2 regions of the Bradyrhizobium sp. CCBAU 53340 genome follow, and region 1 is predicted to be linked to the other one. Evidence: predicted binding sites of a transcription regulator. Region 1 holds the regulator's gene; the other holds the start of a gene.

The links. The regulator LexA, encoded in region 1, represses DNA repair genes until DNA is damaged. The targets are predictions, from matches to a motif close to TGTTCNNNNTGTGTTCNG.
Region 2: the regulator LexA is predicted to act here: its motif matches at 2,217-2,234, upstream of uvrA (excinuclease ABC subunit UvrA).

Annotation. Positions count from the first base shown of each region.
Region 1 is NZ_CP030055.1:3,860,804-3,868,670, reverse strand. It holds gene XH89_RS18370 (alpha-hydroxy acid oxidase) at 1-286, shown strand, start outside; gene XH89_RS18365 (HAD family phosphatase) at 302-928, shown strand; gene XH89_RS18360 (hypothetical protein) at 1,096-1,311, shown strand; gene XH89_RS18355 (hypothetical protein) at 1,403-1,576, shown strand; gene glp (gephyrin-like molybdotransferase Glp) at 1,764-2,975, shown strand; gene lexA (transcriptional repressor LexA) at 3,152-3,853, shown strand; gene XH89_RS18340 (hypothetical protein) at 4,040-4,243, shown strand; gene XH89_RS18335 (hypothetical protein) at 4,436-4,870, shown strand; gene XH89_RS18330 (ComEC/Rec2 family competence protein) at 4,881-7,163, opposite strand; gene XH89_RS18325 (DUF2171 domain-containing protein) at 7,259-7,492, opposite strand; gene XH89_RS18320 (nuclear transport factor 2 family protein) at 7,613-7,867, opposite strand, start outside.
Region 2 is NZ_CP030055.1:3,983,011-3,990,877, forward strand. It holds gene uvrA (excinuclease ABC subunit UvrA) at 1-2,119, opposite strand, end outside; gene XH89_RS18940 (outer membrane protein) at 2,391-3,053, opposite strand; gene XH89_RS18945 (outer membrane protein) at 3,288-4,049, opposite strand; gene XH89_RS18950 (single-stranded DNA-binding protein) at 4,469-4,966, shown strand; gene gyrA (DNA gyrase subunit A) at 5,309-7,867, shown strand, end outside.

The sequences.
Region 1 (7,867 bases):
TGGCGGCATCTGCCGCGGCACCGACATCGTCAAGGCGATCGCCGCGGGCGCCGATCTGGTCGGCATCGGTCGGCTGCAATGCTGGGCGCTCGCCGCGGCCGGCGAGACAGGCGTGGCGCGGATGCTGGAGCTGCTCGAGGACGAGGTGCTGCGCTGCCTCGGTCTTTTGGGCGCTACCTCGTTCGCCGATATCGACAAATCCTGCCTGCACCCGGCCACTGCAACCAACCCGCCGAGCGTGTTCAGCGCATTCCCGCTGTTCGATCACGAACCATATCGTTACTGACGAGAAATCGACGCAATGACATCGCTCTCTCCCGGCAGCGCGGATGCGCTCCTGTTCGATCTCGGGCGCGTGGTGCTCGACATCGATTTCTCCAAGGCGATCGCCTGCTGGGCGGGACATGCCGGGTGCCAGCCTGAGGCGATCGTCGCACGCTACGTGCGCGACAGCGAGGCCTACCGCTTGCACGAGGTCGGCAAGATCAGCGACGCGGATTATTTCCAGTCGCTGCGCGCCTCGCTCGGCATCGGCATTTCGGATGCACAGTTCCTCGAGGGCTGGAACGCGATCTTCGCCGGCGAGATGCCCGACATCGCGGAGCTGCTGCAGCGCGCGGCGAAGCGGATGCCGCTCTACGCGTTCTCAAATACCAATCGACCGCATGTGGACCATTTTTCGAAGGAATATGCCGAGCTGCTTGGCCATTTCCGCGAGCTGTACCTGTCCTCCAGCATCGGGCTGCGCAAACCGGATGCGGAAGCCTTCGACCATGTTGTTGCCGCGATCGGGGTGCCGGCCGACCGTATCGTGTTCTTCGACGATCTGGCCGAGAACGTCGAGGGTGCCCGCGCCCGCGGGTTGACCGCCGTGCATGTGACCTCGCCGACCGCGGTCGGGAATGCACTGAGGGCGCTGGGGATCTGATCCGACGGATGCGGACGGCCCCGGCCCGGCCGGTCGGGAACAATTTCCGCCTGGAACCAGGAACCAAATCGCTCTGTGCATTTTTATACGAAGTTCCGGGAACGGAATGCCCGCCTTCGGACTCTTGAGTCCGTTGGGAATTCTACATCGGAACTGGACGTATCGACGTGTTGGGCAAAACCTACCTCACCAAGCAGGCCTCTCTGCTGATGAAATTCGCCAGATCCACCTCGGATTCTGAGCTTTCCGCAAAGCTGATCAGCAAGGCAGCCGATTTGAAGGCCCAGGCCGATCCGATGCCCGACAAGGACCAGGGGCTCCAGGCGCCTGATGTCGCGGAAGATGGCAATTCGTCGAGAAGCAATCCCATAACGCGGTCGTGACGTTCGAGCCGTCAACGTCGAGGACGGCCATCGTCTGCGCGCACTGATCGGCTCCTGCAGCCTCGACAATCCGGATCGCATCGGCGGCGAGATGCGCCTGCATCGACCGCCTGGCCGCGTGCCATTGCACGTGCAGGCGACACCAGCCGGCAGCGAATGGACTGAGAATGCCATACCTCTCGCCTCCGGCTGGCGATCGAGCGCGATGGTGCTCATCACCGACCCCGAGCTCGGCGCCAGGGCGCAATTCGAGGCCTTGCGCTAGCGCTATGGCGGCCTCACCCGGGCAGAAGCCGCCTTTGCGCTGGAGATCGTCAAGGGCGGCGGCCGCCAGCACGCCGCAGAGAATCCCGCGCGCATTGCAGATCATCCCCTGGCCTTTTGCGTCGGCCTCGCCGCTCGGCTAGAAACCTTGCCGACCGAGTCTTTTGCTGATGTTGCGGGAGTTCGCCGTGGCCCTGATGCCGGTATCCGATGCGCTTGCCGCCGTGCTTGCGGGCGCAGAGCCGTTGGCTGAAGAAGCGGTCGCTCTCGACCAGGCGTTTCACCGTGTGCTGGCGCGCGACGTCGCGGCGCTGCGGACGCAGCCGCCGCAGGCCATGTCGGCGATGGATGGCTATGCCGTCCGCGCGGCCGATGCGGCGAAGGTCGACACACAGCTCGCTGTCATCGGCGAGGTTGCAGCCGGCCGTCCCTTCGCAGGAACCGTTGGCGCCGGCGAAGCCGTGCGGATCTTCACCGGCGGTGTCGTTCCCGACGGCGCCGACGCGGTCATCATCCAGGAGGATACCGTTGCCGACGGCGGGCGCATCACGATCAAGGAAGCCGCCATGACCGGCCGGCACATCCGCCCTGCCGGCATCGATTTTCGCGAGGGCGACGTGCTGCTGCGCCAGGGCGCGCGGCTGACCGAGCGCGACCTGGCCCTCGCTGCCGGCATGAACCGCCCGCAGCTTGCCGTTCGCCGCCGTCCGAAAGTCGCGATCCTGGCCACCGGCGACGAGCTGGTGATGCCGGGCACCACGCCCGGCCCCGGCCAGATCGTCTATTCCAACGGCTACGCCCTGCATGCGCTTGCCCGCAGCGAGGGCGCCGACACCATCGATCTCGGCGTTGCCGCCGACACGCTTGCCGCCACCACCGCCGGCATCCGCTGCGCGCGCGAGAGCGGCGCCGACATCCTGGTCACGACCGGCGGAGCCTCGGTCGGCGACCACGATCTGGTGCAGCAGGCGCTCCGCGATGAAGGCACCGCGATGGCGTTCTGGAAGATCGCGATGCGGCCGGGCAAGCCGATGATGAACGGGCAGCTCGGGGCAATGCGGGTGATCGGCCTGCCCGGCAATCCGGTGTCATCTTACGTCTGCGGCTTCCTGTTCATGGTGCCGCTGATTCGCGCGTTATCAGGCCGCTCGGTGATTCATCACCGCCGCGAACGCGCCGTGCTCGGCCGCGACGTCGGCGCCAACGACCAGCGCGAGGACTATTTGCGCGCGCGCCTCGACACACGTGACGACGGCACGCTCGTCGCCGTTCCCGTCAATCACCAGGATTCCTCGCTGCTTGCGAATCTCGCTGCGGCACAGGCACTTCTCGTGCGCGCGCCGTTTGCGCCGAAGGCCGAGGCCGGCATGCCCTGCGAGGTATTGCGACTGCCCGCCTGACCGCTTCGTTCGCGTGCGTTCCGCGAACTTTGTGGCGTTCACGGTAAATTAAGCAGTTGCGGAACATGTATCGAACATATAGTGTCCGTTCATGATTTGTTTCGAGCATGTAGCGGCTTATCGCTGAATCCAGCGTCTCGGAATCGAACGACATCGTCAGGGGGATTTTGGTCGAGATGTTAACGCGCAAACAATACGAGCTCCTGCGGTTCATCAGCGAGCGGCTGAAGGAAAGCGGCGTACCGCCCTCCTTCGACGAGATGAAGGACGCGCTCGATCTGCGCTCGAAGTCAGGCATCCATCGCCTGATCACGGCGCTCGAGGAGCGCGGCTTCATCCGCCGCCTTCCGAACCGCGCCCGCGCCATCGAAGTGATCAAGCTGCCCGAGCTGCAGGCCGCCGCCGGCAATCGCCGCGGCTTCACGCCGAGCGTCATCGAGGGCAATCTCGGCAAGCTGCGCACGACGTCGAGCCCGCCCGCCGACGAGGGCGAGCGTCCCGTCGCGGTGCCCGTGATGGGCCGGATCGCGGCCGGTACACCGATAGAGGCCTTGCAGACCCGCAGCCACACCATCAGCGTCCCACCGGACATGCTGGGTGCGGGCGAGCACTACGCACTCGAGGTGCGCGGCGATTCGATGGTCGACGCCGGTATTCTCGACGGCGACATGGCACTGATCCAGCGCAACGAGAGCTGCGACACCGGCGATATCGTGGTCGCCCTGATCGACGATGAGGAGGCGACCTTGAAGCGCTTCCGCCGCCGCGGTGCCTCGATCGCGCTGGAGCCAGCGAATGCCGCCTATGAGGTCCGCATCCTTCCGCCCAACCGGGTCAAGATCCAGGGCAAGCTGATCGGCCTGTACCGGAAATACTGAGCGCCTCGCTCTCGCGCGATCGGTGATCGCCATCGACTGATGGAGCGGACGATTGTCCGCTCCGGCTGGATAGTCTTTCTGGTTTTGCACAGATTATCCGGCCACCTCTTCAGCGCTACATCCTCGGCACGCCGCAACGAAGCGTTATCGCTTCGCGAGGCCCATCAGGAGACCGAGGAGACAACCATGCGCAAGACCATCTTGAGCACCGTCACGCTTATGCTGATCGCAGCATCTGCGTCGCAGGCCTTTGCCAAGCAGCCCCAGCATCACGCGCGCAAGGCGCCGCAGGCAGCCAGCGCGCAATTCCGCGATGCCCGCAACGCCATGGATCAGCGGGCGCAGCCTGCCTGGCAATATTCGGGCTGGTCGGCGCCGGCCGGACGCTGACGGAGAAGCTTGCCGAATGCGCGGACGCAGGCTTTGTTCCTAGCGAATTCGGGAAAGATATTGTGATTGTAGCTTGCGGATCCAAGCCGCAGATTTGCCTACAACCGAGCGGAGCTTTCATGCTTACACTCTGGTAGAGGCCTGCGCCTCGATAAGGGACGTGGGTCGCTATCCCTGCATGAGGAGCACCCGATGTGTGACTATAGCCTGCATGCCGTCGCGACACGTCCCGCAGAAGTTGGCGAGACCATCGTCACGACAACGTTCCGCGGCACCTCGACGCGCGGCTTCGCCTCCGAAGCCGACATGTCGGTCGCGGTCTGCCTGCTGCCGGGAACGGAGCTCGCCTTCGCCGACAACGTCCGCTACGACAACCGCTGGATCTGGACGCGCACCGTCAATTCCCGCGTCGGCAAGTTCGGCAAGATCGATCCGCACATTCCCGATCGTCATCACGACGCGATCGAATTCCCCGACGGCAAGTACGTGCTGGTGACGCAGCTCGTCGAAGGCCAGCGCGCAACCGTGCTGCAACTGCCTGTGACCCAGCCGCTCGGCGAGCGCGAGCACAAGCCGCAGGTGGTGGCCGACAGACAGTCGACAACTCCGGGCCTGCCGATCGGTTGAACCGTCGGTTTTAATCCTCGGCCTGAAGGTCGGCTTCGGACGGTGTTGCGTCCTTGGAGCGCGGAGCTGTCGACCGTGGCACGAGGGTCAATTCGAAATCTCCATCGCCGGCCGCCGCCGGCGACCAGGGGCGATTTGCGCCCCTCGCCCTCACCGCCGCAATCGCAAAACCATCGCCGCGGGGTGTTAGCGTCAGCGCGCCCTGGCTCGCCAGACGCGGCCGGTTGACCACCATCGCGCGACAATCCGGCGGCGCAGGCCTTGTCGTCACCACCAGTGCCGCGCGGCTGCAATCATCGGCCAGCGCGTCGATGCGCAGGGCCAGCGCAACCATGCGGCCGTCGGCAAGCGGTGTCACGCAGCCGGCATCGTCGCATGAAACGCCGTCACCGAGCGAACCGCTGGCCGCGTCGCGCGGATCAGCGTCCGCCGCAAGCCACTCCTTGAGCAGGAAATTGTCCTTCCTCGTCCTGATCAGATGCAGCTGCCCGTCCCTGCCTCGCACCGCAACGTTCTGGCCGTCACCGGCGATGAGAATATCGGGTTGCCGGACGGAAAGACCCCAGATGGTCGCGGCCACGAGCACGACCGCTCCCGACCAACGCAGCGGTGTGCGCAGCAGACCCATCAGGACCAGGCCCAAGCTCGCAGCGATCAGCGGCGCCGTACCGAAGGCGCCGACATGGCCGACAGCGCCCGGTAGCGCCGCCACCCAGCGCGTGACCAAAATCATCCAGTCGATGCCGATCCCCATCAACCACCAGAACACGCCGTCGAGCCCGAAGGGCGCTGCGAGCAGTCCCAGCAGCCCCGCCGGCATCACCAGCGCCGAGACCACGGGCATAGCGCCGAGATTGGCGAGCACGCCGTAGGGCGTAACGCGGTGGAAATGGAAGGCGGCGTAAGGCGTGGTCGCCAGCCCTGCGATCATCGAGGCCATGGACAACATCGCGATCTCGCGGCCGCCCCACAGCGCGATGCGCGCCGTCGTCGAATGATCGGGCGAGGCCAACAGGCTCGGCATGCCGATCTGCACCATCGCGACCAGCCCGAGCGTTGCAGCAAACGACATCTGGAAGCTCGGATGCACCAGCGCTTCCGGCGCCACTGCGAGCACGATCAGCGCGGCCACGGCTAGGGTGCGGAACGTAATGGCGCGGCGATCGACGATAACCGCAATCAGCACGACCGCGGTCATGAAGAACGATCTCTGCGTTGCGACTTCGGCGCCCGAGAGCAGCAGGTAGAACGCGGATGCCACCAGCGCCGCAGCGGCCGACCATTTCTTGATGGGAAAGCCGACCGCTAGGCCGGGGATCAACGCAAGCAGCGCGCGAACCGCAAAGAAGACGACGCCGGCGACGACGGCCATGTGATAGCCGGAGATCGACAAGACGTGGCCGAGGCCGGAAATGAACATCGCATCGTTGACGGGCGTCGTGATCGCATCGCGGCGTCCGGTGAGGAGCGCGGTCGCGATCGCGCGGTTGTCGCCGTCGAGCGTGGCACGGATGCGCGCGTCGATCGCATCGCGCAGGCCCTGCATAATCGCGGCATAGCGTAGCTGCAATCCGCCTGACACGGGCGGCGTCACGGTGGTAATCGCCCCCATCGCAAAGCCGGACGCACCGATGCCCTGGAAGAACATATCGCGCGAGAAATCGTAACTGCCGGGTCGCAGCGGCGACAGCGGCGGCATCAGCCGCGCCTTCAGCTGCACGAAGCTGCCGACATCGGGCGCCGTGCCCTTCCGCACGGACAGGCGGACGCGTTCGAGCTTCACGTCGCTGCGCTGCGCCTCCATCGCGGTGACGCGCAGCATGAAACGGTCGGTGCGTTCGCGGATGTCGCGGGTCTCGACGAAGCCCCACAGCGACACCGAATACAGCGGCTTGGCGAGCACGGTGTGCGCGATGCGTGCCGTTTTCCAGGTCGCCATGGCGAACCCGGCCGCGACCGCCGCAATCATGATGGCCGGCGCAAACAGGCGGCTCCGCCGCAACAGGATCGCACCGATCGCAAGCGCGACCGCTGTCGTAGCCGTGACCCACAGCACCGGCTCGTGATCGGCGGCGAAGTAGAGCGCGATGCCGCAGCCGAAGGCGATCGGCACCCAGGGAAACAATCGCCCGGCGCCGGCTTCAGCCTTGACCCATTCGCGCAGCGTCCCGACGATCGCGGGCCAAAGGTCAAAGCCTGCCGGCACAAGGCCGCCGGCCGAGGCAGCCCTGCCGGTCGGCCAAGTGCCGGCGATCCCCTGCGAGGCACGCTGTGGCCGGCCCGGCTCCGCCATTCCCTGCAACCCTGCGATACGCGACGGACGCAGAAGCTACCGGAACGTGCAGGCCGCCGAATAGCGGTACGGATCGGGAACGAAGGGGACGAGCCCTACTTTTCCTGTTCCATCGTCACGGCAACATCCGCCTTGGCCGACAGCCGGACCTTGTTGCCCTCGACCCCGGCGACCAGGCCCTTGTCGACGAAATGATGGTGGCCCTTGTGGCTGCCCTCGCCGCTGTCTTTCTTGGTCAGCTTGATGCGGTTGCCCTCGACCTTGTCGACGGTGCCGACATGGACGCCGTCGGCGCCGATGACTTCCATATGCTCTGCGATGTTCTGCATGGGGGGATCCTTGGTTGGATCCGTCTCAACGCGCGCAGAGAGTTTGGGTTCGTATTCTTCTGTCATTCCGGGCCTGGCCCTTCGGGCCATCCCGGAATGACCATGCCGATGGAGCTGCGATTAAATCAGCGGCGCCTTCGATGACGCATGGTGATTGACGATCTTCCAGTCGCCGTCCTCGCGGATGATGACCCAGCTCATCTTGACGACGAGATCAGGCCGCTCACCGGCGAGATCGAAGGTGATGGTCGCGCCCATGTTGATCAGATCCGGCCCCGCGTGCGCCGCCTGCACCTCCGAGAACGCCGCGCTGGGCCTGCGCCAGCGTGGCAGGCCGTTGAAATAATCGGCGACACCGTCCCTGCCCCGATAGAG
Region 2 (7,867 bases), 120 kb from region 1:
GGGCGGCGCCTTCGCTGGCGCCGTTGAGCTTGCGTGCGATCGCCTTGTAGAGCGTATCGATCAGCAGCGTCGATTTGCCGCCGCCGGAGACGCCGGTGACGGCGGTGAACAGGCCGAGCGGGATCTCGGCGGTGACGTTCTTGAGGTTATTGCCGCGCGCGTTCACCACCTTGATGGTGCGGCGATGGTTCGGCGGACGCCGCTCCGGCACCTCGACCTCGAGTTCGCCGGTGAGGTACTTGCCGGTGAGCGATTTCGGGTTGCGCATGATCTGTTCGGGCGAGCCTTCGGCGACGATGTTGCCGCCATGCATGCCGGCGCCGGGGCCGATGTCGAGCACGTAGTCGGCGAGACGAATGGCGTCCTCGTCATGCTCGACCACGACCACGGTGTTGCCGAGGTCGCGCAGCCGCTTCAGCGTGTCGAGCAGCCGCGCATTGTCGCGCTGATGCAGGCCGATCGAGGGCTCGTCCAGCACGTAGAGCACGCCTGTCAGGCCGGAGCCGATCTGCGAAGCCAGGCGGATGCGCTGGCTCTCGCCGCCGGACAGCGTGCCGGAGGAGCGGGACAAAGTGAGGTAGTTGAGGCCGACGTCGAGCAGGAAAGTGAGGCGCTCGCGGATCTCTTTCAGAATGCGCCCGGCAATCTCGTTCTGCTGCGCGTTCAGCGCACCAGGGACGGTCTCGAACCAGGCGCCGGCACCCTTCACCGACAGCTCGGAGATCTCACCGATGTGCTTGCCACCGACCTTGACGCAGAGCGCCTCGGGCTTCAGCCGGAAGCCGTTGCAGGCGCCGCAGGGCACGTCGTGGAAGTACTTTGCGAGCTCCTCGCGCGCCCACTCGCTCTCGGTCTCGCGGTAGCGGCGGTTGATGTTGGTGATGACGCCTTCGAACGGCTTCTTGGTGTCGTAGGAGCGGACGCCGTCCTCATAGGAGAACTTGATCTCGTCCTCGCCGGAGCCGTGGAGGATCGCGTCTCTCGTCTTCTTCGGCAGATCCTTCCACTTGGTGGTCAGCGTGAACTTATAGTGCTTGCCGAGCGCCGTCAGCGTCTGCGTGTAATAGGGCGACGACGATTTGGCCCAGGGCGCGATCGCGCCCTTGCCGATGGCGAGCTCCTTGTCGGGGATGACGAGGTCCTCGTCGACATGCTGCTCGACGCCGAGGCCGCCGCAGGCCGGGCAGGCGCCATAGGGGTTGTTGAACGAGAACAGCCGCGGCTCGATCTCGGGGATCGTGAAGCCGGAGACGGGGCAGGCGAACTTTTCCGAGAACAGGATGCGCTCGGGCCCGCTCTTGTCATGGATCTTTGCGGTCTTCTTTTTCTCCTCGACCGGTGCTGCCGCCGGCGCGTCGGCGAATTCGACCACCGCGAGGCCCTCGGCGAGTTTCAGAGCGGTCTCAAAGCTTTCGGCGAGGCGCTGGCCGATGTCGGCGCGCACCACGATGCGGTCGACGACGACGTCGATGTCGTGCGGGAATTTCTTGTCGAGCGCCGGCGCTTCTGCGAGCTCATAGAAGCTGCCGTCGATCTTGACGCGCTGAAAGCCCTTCTTGAGCCATTCGGCGAGCTCCTTGCGGTACTCGCCTTTGCGGCCGCGCACGACCGGCGCCAGCAGATAGAGGCGGGTGCCCTCGGGCAGCGCCAGCACGCGGTCGACCATCTGCGAGACGGTCTGGCTCTCGATCGGCAAGCCCGTGGCCGGCGAATAGGGCACGCCGACGCGCGCCCAGAGCAGGCGCATGTAATCGTAGATCTCGGTGACCGTGCCGACGGTCGAGCGCGGGTTCTTCGAGGTCGTCTTCTGCTCGATCGAGATCGCCGGCGACAGGCCGTCGATCTGGTCGACGTCGGGCTTCTGCATCATCTCGAGGAACTGACGGGCATAGGCCGACAGCGATTCGACGTAGCGGCGCTGGCCTTCGGCGTAGATGGTGTCGAAGGCGAGCGAGGATTTGCCGGAACCGGAGAGGCCGGTGAACACCACCAGCTTGTCGCGGGGAATCTCGACGTCGATGTTCTTGAGGTTGTGCTCGCGCGCGCCACGGATCGTAATTGCGCGCAGGCTCGAGCCCGCGTTCTGCTGTTGGCGCTTCGCCTTGATCACTTCATCCATCCGAGTTGCCCTCAAGGAGTCCCAAAAGCGACGCGATCGCGCCAACGTACAGGCGCGCTTCGCCCGGAACCGGGATCGGCGCCGATGGGGTTGTGAGGCGAACGTAGGAAGAACGGAGACGGATTTCCAGTGGGACTTGCGAATCGTCAACGGATTGTTGGTGCGCTGGCGGGACTTGGCAGCAGCCAGTCACCGCGCGAAAACAAAAAGGCCGGCGCGAGGCCGGCCTTTCGTAACGCGATGGCGTTGGAGCCGAAGCTCAGTACTTATCTCAGTACTTGGCGACAACCGGGCCGTTGAAGTGATAGTTCACGCCGAGCTGCACGGTGTGGAGGTTGAGCGTGCCGGTCGGCAGGGTGCCGAAGTAGGTCTCGCCGCCAAGGCTGCGATAGAGGTATTCACCCTTGATCGACCACTGCGGAGCGATGAAGGCTTCGACGCCGGCGCCGACGGTCCAGCCGGAGTGGAACTTGCTGTCGGAGACGCTCACGCCGAGCGCGGAGAGGGTGATCTTGTTGTCGATCCAGGCGTAACCACCGGTGCCGTAGAACAGGACGTTGTTGACGGCGTAGCCGATGCGGCCGCGGACCGTGCCCAGCGCGTCGGTCTTGGAGGCGGCGGTGATGCCAGTGGTCGCGTCCGTCGCCGAGGCGCTGACGTCAGCCCAAGAGCCGTCGGCCTCGATGCCGAACACGACATTGCCGGTCTGCCAGTTGTAGCCGGCGGTGCCGCCGACGAAGCCGCCCTGCATCCGCGGGCTGCTCGAATCTTCCCAGGCGCCGCCGCCGACGAGACCGAGGTAGAAGCCGGTCCAGTTGTAGACCGAGGCCATGGCGACCGGAGCCTTGGTGTAGGGGCGCGCCGCCAGGTCGGCAGCCGAAGCGGCGCCGGTCAGAGCGATCAAAGCGGCCGAAGCCAACAAAATCTCTTTCATTTTCAACCTAATCCCAGTCCCAGTTTCTGTTTTGCCTTCCGTGCGTCGGAAGGACATCGGACGCTTTGGTCCAACTGATGTCGTCCTTACACCACTAAAGCTGTAAGTTGTGTCTCCCAAAAGTCACAACAGACGTAAAATGTAATAGTTGCTGACCTTTAGTTCCCTCAGGGAACCCGCAGCAAAAAGGCCGGCACGAGGCCGGCCTTCGATTCGTCAATGATTTCAGTGGAGTCAGTACTTCGCGATAACAGGGCCGCCCCAGCGATAGTTGAGACGGACGAGGCCCATATCGACATTCTGGCTGATCCGGTCGGTCTGGAATGGAGCGCCGGCCGGTGAGTTGAGGGTGAGGGTCCGAGTCCCCAGGAAGATGTGGTCGTACTCGACGCCAACCGACCAGTTCGGCGCGAAGCCGAATTCAAGGCCGGCTCCAACCGTGCCGCCCCAGCGGTTGTCGCTGGCCGAGGCGAGCAGGGTGCCGGCGCCAGCGAAGCCAGGCGCGGTGTAGATGTTGTACTTGTCGGCGACCACCGCGGCGCCGCCTTTCACGTAAAACAAGACGTTGTTCCAGGCATAGCCGACCTGGCCTGTGATCAGCCCGAAGGCATCGATCTTCGAGCGGTTACGCTGAGCGGGGAAGAGAACGCTGACGTTGTCGCCGGAGAAGTCGGCCCAGTTGCCCTGGCCTTCGAGCCCGAACACCCAATTGGCCGATTGCCAGCGATAACCGATCTGGCCACCGACCGTGCCGCCGGTGGCGTTGTGGCAGCCCTCGCCACCCACGAACGCGCCGCCGCCAAGGACGACGTTGTCCCAGCACTTGTGACTGGATCCGCCGCCGCCGTTGATGCCGATGTAGAAACCACTCCAGTCGTAGATGGTGGCAATCATCGGCGCCGGCGCCTTGGTGTAGGGACGTGCCGCAAGGTCTGCTGCACTGGCGGGTGCAGACAGCGCGACGATTCCGATTGTAGCGAACAGAATTTTCTTCATTGCAGTCTCCCCAGTGTTGTCCGCCCTGGAGTCCCCGAGCGGTCAATCAGGCGCGACGCCCAAATGGTCTAATTCCAAGGCAACCGTAGCCCAATCGGGAGGCAGAGTCCGTCTCTGGAATGCAACAGTCGCGGGCAATCGTCCTGCGCTTAACCTAATGAATGTTAAGCATTTTCTGGTCCCGCCGAGTTCCAATTCATCGCACCGTGCACAGCGGAATTGGGTACCGCCCCGCCCGCGAAAGGTCGGTCAATTCCGCTATGGAACAAATCTGGAACAAACGTCCGGTCGATGCTATATGTGGGGATAACCAAGGGCGTCGCGGCCCGATCGGGTCTTGTAAGCGTATAGGGTCGATCCGACAGGCAGCGCGGGCGCGCCTTTTCGAAATTCAGTGGCATTTGGAGTGGAGAGCGGCGATGGCGGGAAGCGTCAACAAGGTCATTCTGGTCGGAAATCTCGGCAAGGATCCGGAAATCCGCCGCACCCAGGACGGGCGGCCGATCGCGAATCTGAGCATCGCGACCTCCGAGACCTGGCGCGACAAGAACAGTGGCGAGCGCAAGGAAAAGACCGAGTGGCACCGCGTCGTGATCTTCAACGAGGGGCTGTGCAAGGTCGCCGAGCAGTATCTGAAGAAGGGCGCCAAGGTTTACATCGAGGGCGCGCTCCAGACCCGCAAATGGACCGATCAGAGTGGCGTGGAGAAGTACTCCACCGAGGTCGTGCTCCAGGGCTTCAACTCGACGCTGACGATGCTCGACGGCCGCGGCGGTGGCGGAGGAGGCGGCAGCTTCGGGGATGAGCCGGGAGGCGATTTCGGCTCGTCCGGCCCCGTCAGCAGCGCACCGCGCCGCCCCGTGGCCGCCGGCGGCGGTGGCCGCAACAACGACATGGACGACGACATCCCGTTCTGAGAGCGGATCGCACGTGGCGAATGCGCTGCCCGGATTGGGGCGGCGCTTCCCGCGTCATGTCAGCAAATCTGACTAATAGGTGGGGCGGGCTCGGAAATTCCGGGCCCGTTTCATGTTTCGGTTGAACTCGGCCGGCACTCGGCGAGCCGGCTGGTGGGGGCCGCGCACGATTGGGAGCCGATTTCCGGCGGCCGAATCCGGGGCCGTCCAAGGCGCTGCGCACAACGCCTTAAGTCGTTGGAAAAACAATCGGAAAAAGCGCTTCCGCCGGCCTTGCAAGGGTGGTTATCGGGGCCTCGATGCGCTATATGATTCCCAGATAAAATTTCACCGGATTTCCCCTTGGCTGACGACGACAACAAGCCCGGCGACCAGCCGGCGCAACCCTCGGACATTCGCCCCGTTTCGATCTACGAGGAGATGAAGAAGTCCTATCTCGATTACGCCATGAGCGTGATCGTGTCGCGTGCGCTGCCCGATGCGCGCGACGGGTTGAAGCCGGTTCATCGCCGCATCCTCTTCTCGATGAACGAGGAAGGCTACACGCCCGACAAGAAGCATAAGAAATCCGCCGGTATCGTCGGCGACGTGATGGGCCAATACCATCCGCATGGCGACCAGGCGATCTATGACGCGCTGGTGCGCATGGCGCAGCCGTTCTCGATGCGCGAACTGCTGGTGGACGGGCAGGGCAATTTCGGCTCGGTCGACGGCGATCCGCCGGCGGCGATGCGCTACACCGAATCCCGCCTGACCAAGATCGCGCTCAAGCTGCTCGACGACATCGACAACGAGACGGTCGATTTCCAGGACAACTATGACGGCTCGACCAAGGAGCCGGTGGTTCTGCCGGCGCGGTTCCCGAACCTGCTGGTCAACGGCGCAGGCGGCATCGCGGTCGGCATGGCCACCAACATCCCGCCGCACAATCTCGGCGAGGTCATCGACGCCTGCCTGGCGCTGGTCGACAATCCGTCGCTGACCATCGACGAGCTCAACAACATCATTCCGGGTCCGGATTTCCCGACCGGCGGCATCATCCTGGGACGTCAGGGCATCCGCAGCGCCTACCATCTCGGCCGCGGTTCCATCGTGATGCGCGGCAAGGTCGAGTTCGAGACCATCCGGAAGGAGCGCGAGGCAATCGTCATCACCGAGATCCCGTATCAGGTGAACAAGGCGACGATGGTCGAGCGCATCGCCGAACTCTACAAGGAAAAGAAGATCGAGGGCATCTCGGATCTGCGCGATGAATCCGACCGCGACGGCTACCGTGTCGTCGTCGAGCTCAAGCGCGATGCTGTGCCCGACGTGGTGTTGAACCAGCTCTACAAATTCACACCGCTGCAGACGAGCTTCGGCGTCAACGCCGTCGCGCTCGACTCGGGCCGTCCGCAGACGATGAACCTGAAGGACATGCTGACGATTTTCGTCGGCTTCCGCGAGCAGGTCATCACCCGCCGTACCAAGTACAAGCTGCGCAAGGCGCGCGAGCGCGCGCATGAGCAGGTCGGCCTTGCGATTGCCGTCGCCAACATCGACGAGATCATCAAGGTGATCCGGACCTCGCCGACGCCGGCCGTGGCGCGCGACACCCTGATGACGCGCGACTGGCCGGCGCGCGACGTCGAGGACATCATCACGCTGATCGACGATCCCCGCCATCGTATCAACGAGGACGGCACCATCCGCCTGTCGCTGGATCAGGCGAAGGCCATCCTGGAGCTGCGTCTGGCGCGCCTCACGGCACTCGGCCGCGACGAGATCGGCGACGAGCTCTCCAAGCTTGCGGGCGAGATCGGAGAGTATCTCGAGATCCTGCACTCGCGCGCCCGCATCCTCGACATCATCAAGACCGAGCTCGCCGAGGTGAAGGCCGAGTTCGCGACCCCGCGCAAGACCGTGATCATGGAGCAGGAAGGCGAGGTCGAGGACGAGGACCTGATCCAGCGCGAGGACATGGTCGTCACGGTGTCGCACGCCGGCTATGTCAAGCGCGTGCCGCTGTCGGCCTATCGCGCCCAGCGCCGCGGCGGCAAGGGCCGCTCCGGCATGCAGACCCGCGACGAGGACTTTGTCAGCCGCCTGTTCGTGGCGTCCACGCACACGCCGGTGCTGTTCTTCTCCTCGCGCGGCCAGGTCTACAAGGAAAAAGTCTGGCGGCTGCCGATGGCAGCACCCAACGCGCGCGGCAAGGCGCTGATCAACATCCTGCCGCTGGAGCAGGGCGAGCGCATCACCACCATCATGCCGCTGCCCGAGGATGAATCGACCTGGGCCCAGCTCGACGTGATGTTCGCCACCACGGGCGGCAATGTCCGCCGCAACAAGCTGTCAGACTTCGTCGACGTCCGCCGCTCCGGCATCATTGCGATGAAGCTCGACGACGGTGAGGCGATCGTCGACGTGCAGATCTGCACCGAGCATGACGACGTGCTGCTGACCGGCGCTGGCGGCCAGTGCATCCGCTTCCCGGTCCCCGACGTCCGCGTGTTCACCGGGCGCACCTCGATGGGCGTGCGCGGCATCGCGCTGGGCGAAGGCGACAAGGTGATCTCGCTGGCGATCCTGCGCCATGTCGAAACCACGTCCGACGAGCGTTCGGCGTACCTGAAGATGCGCCGCGCCGTCGCCGGCGAGGCCACGGCCGAAGAGGCTCCGGCGGATGCCGAGGCCGAGGAGACCTCCGGCAGCTTCCAGCTCGCGCAGGAGCGCTACGCCGAGATGTCGGCGGCCGAGCAGGTCGTGCTCACCGTCTCCGTCAATGGCTATGGCAAGCGGACCTCGTCCTACGAGTACCGCACCACGGGCCGTGGCGGCAAAGGCATCGTCGCCATGAGCGTCAACAACCGCAACGGCAACCTCGTCGCGTCCTTCCCCGTGGAGGATGCCGATCAGATC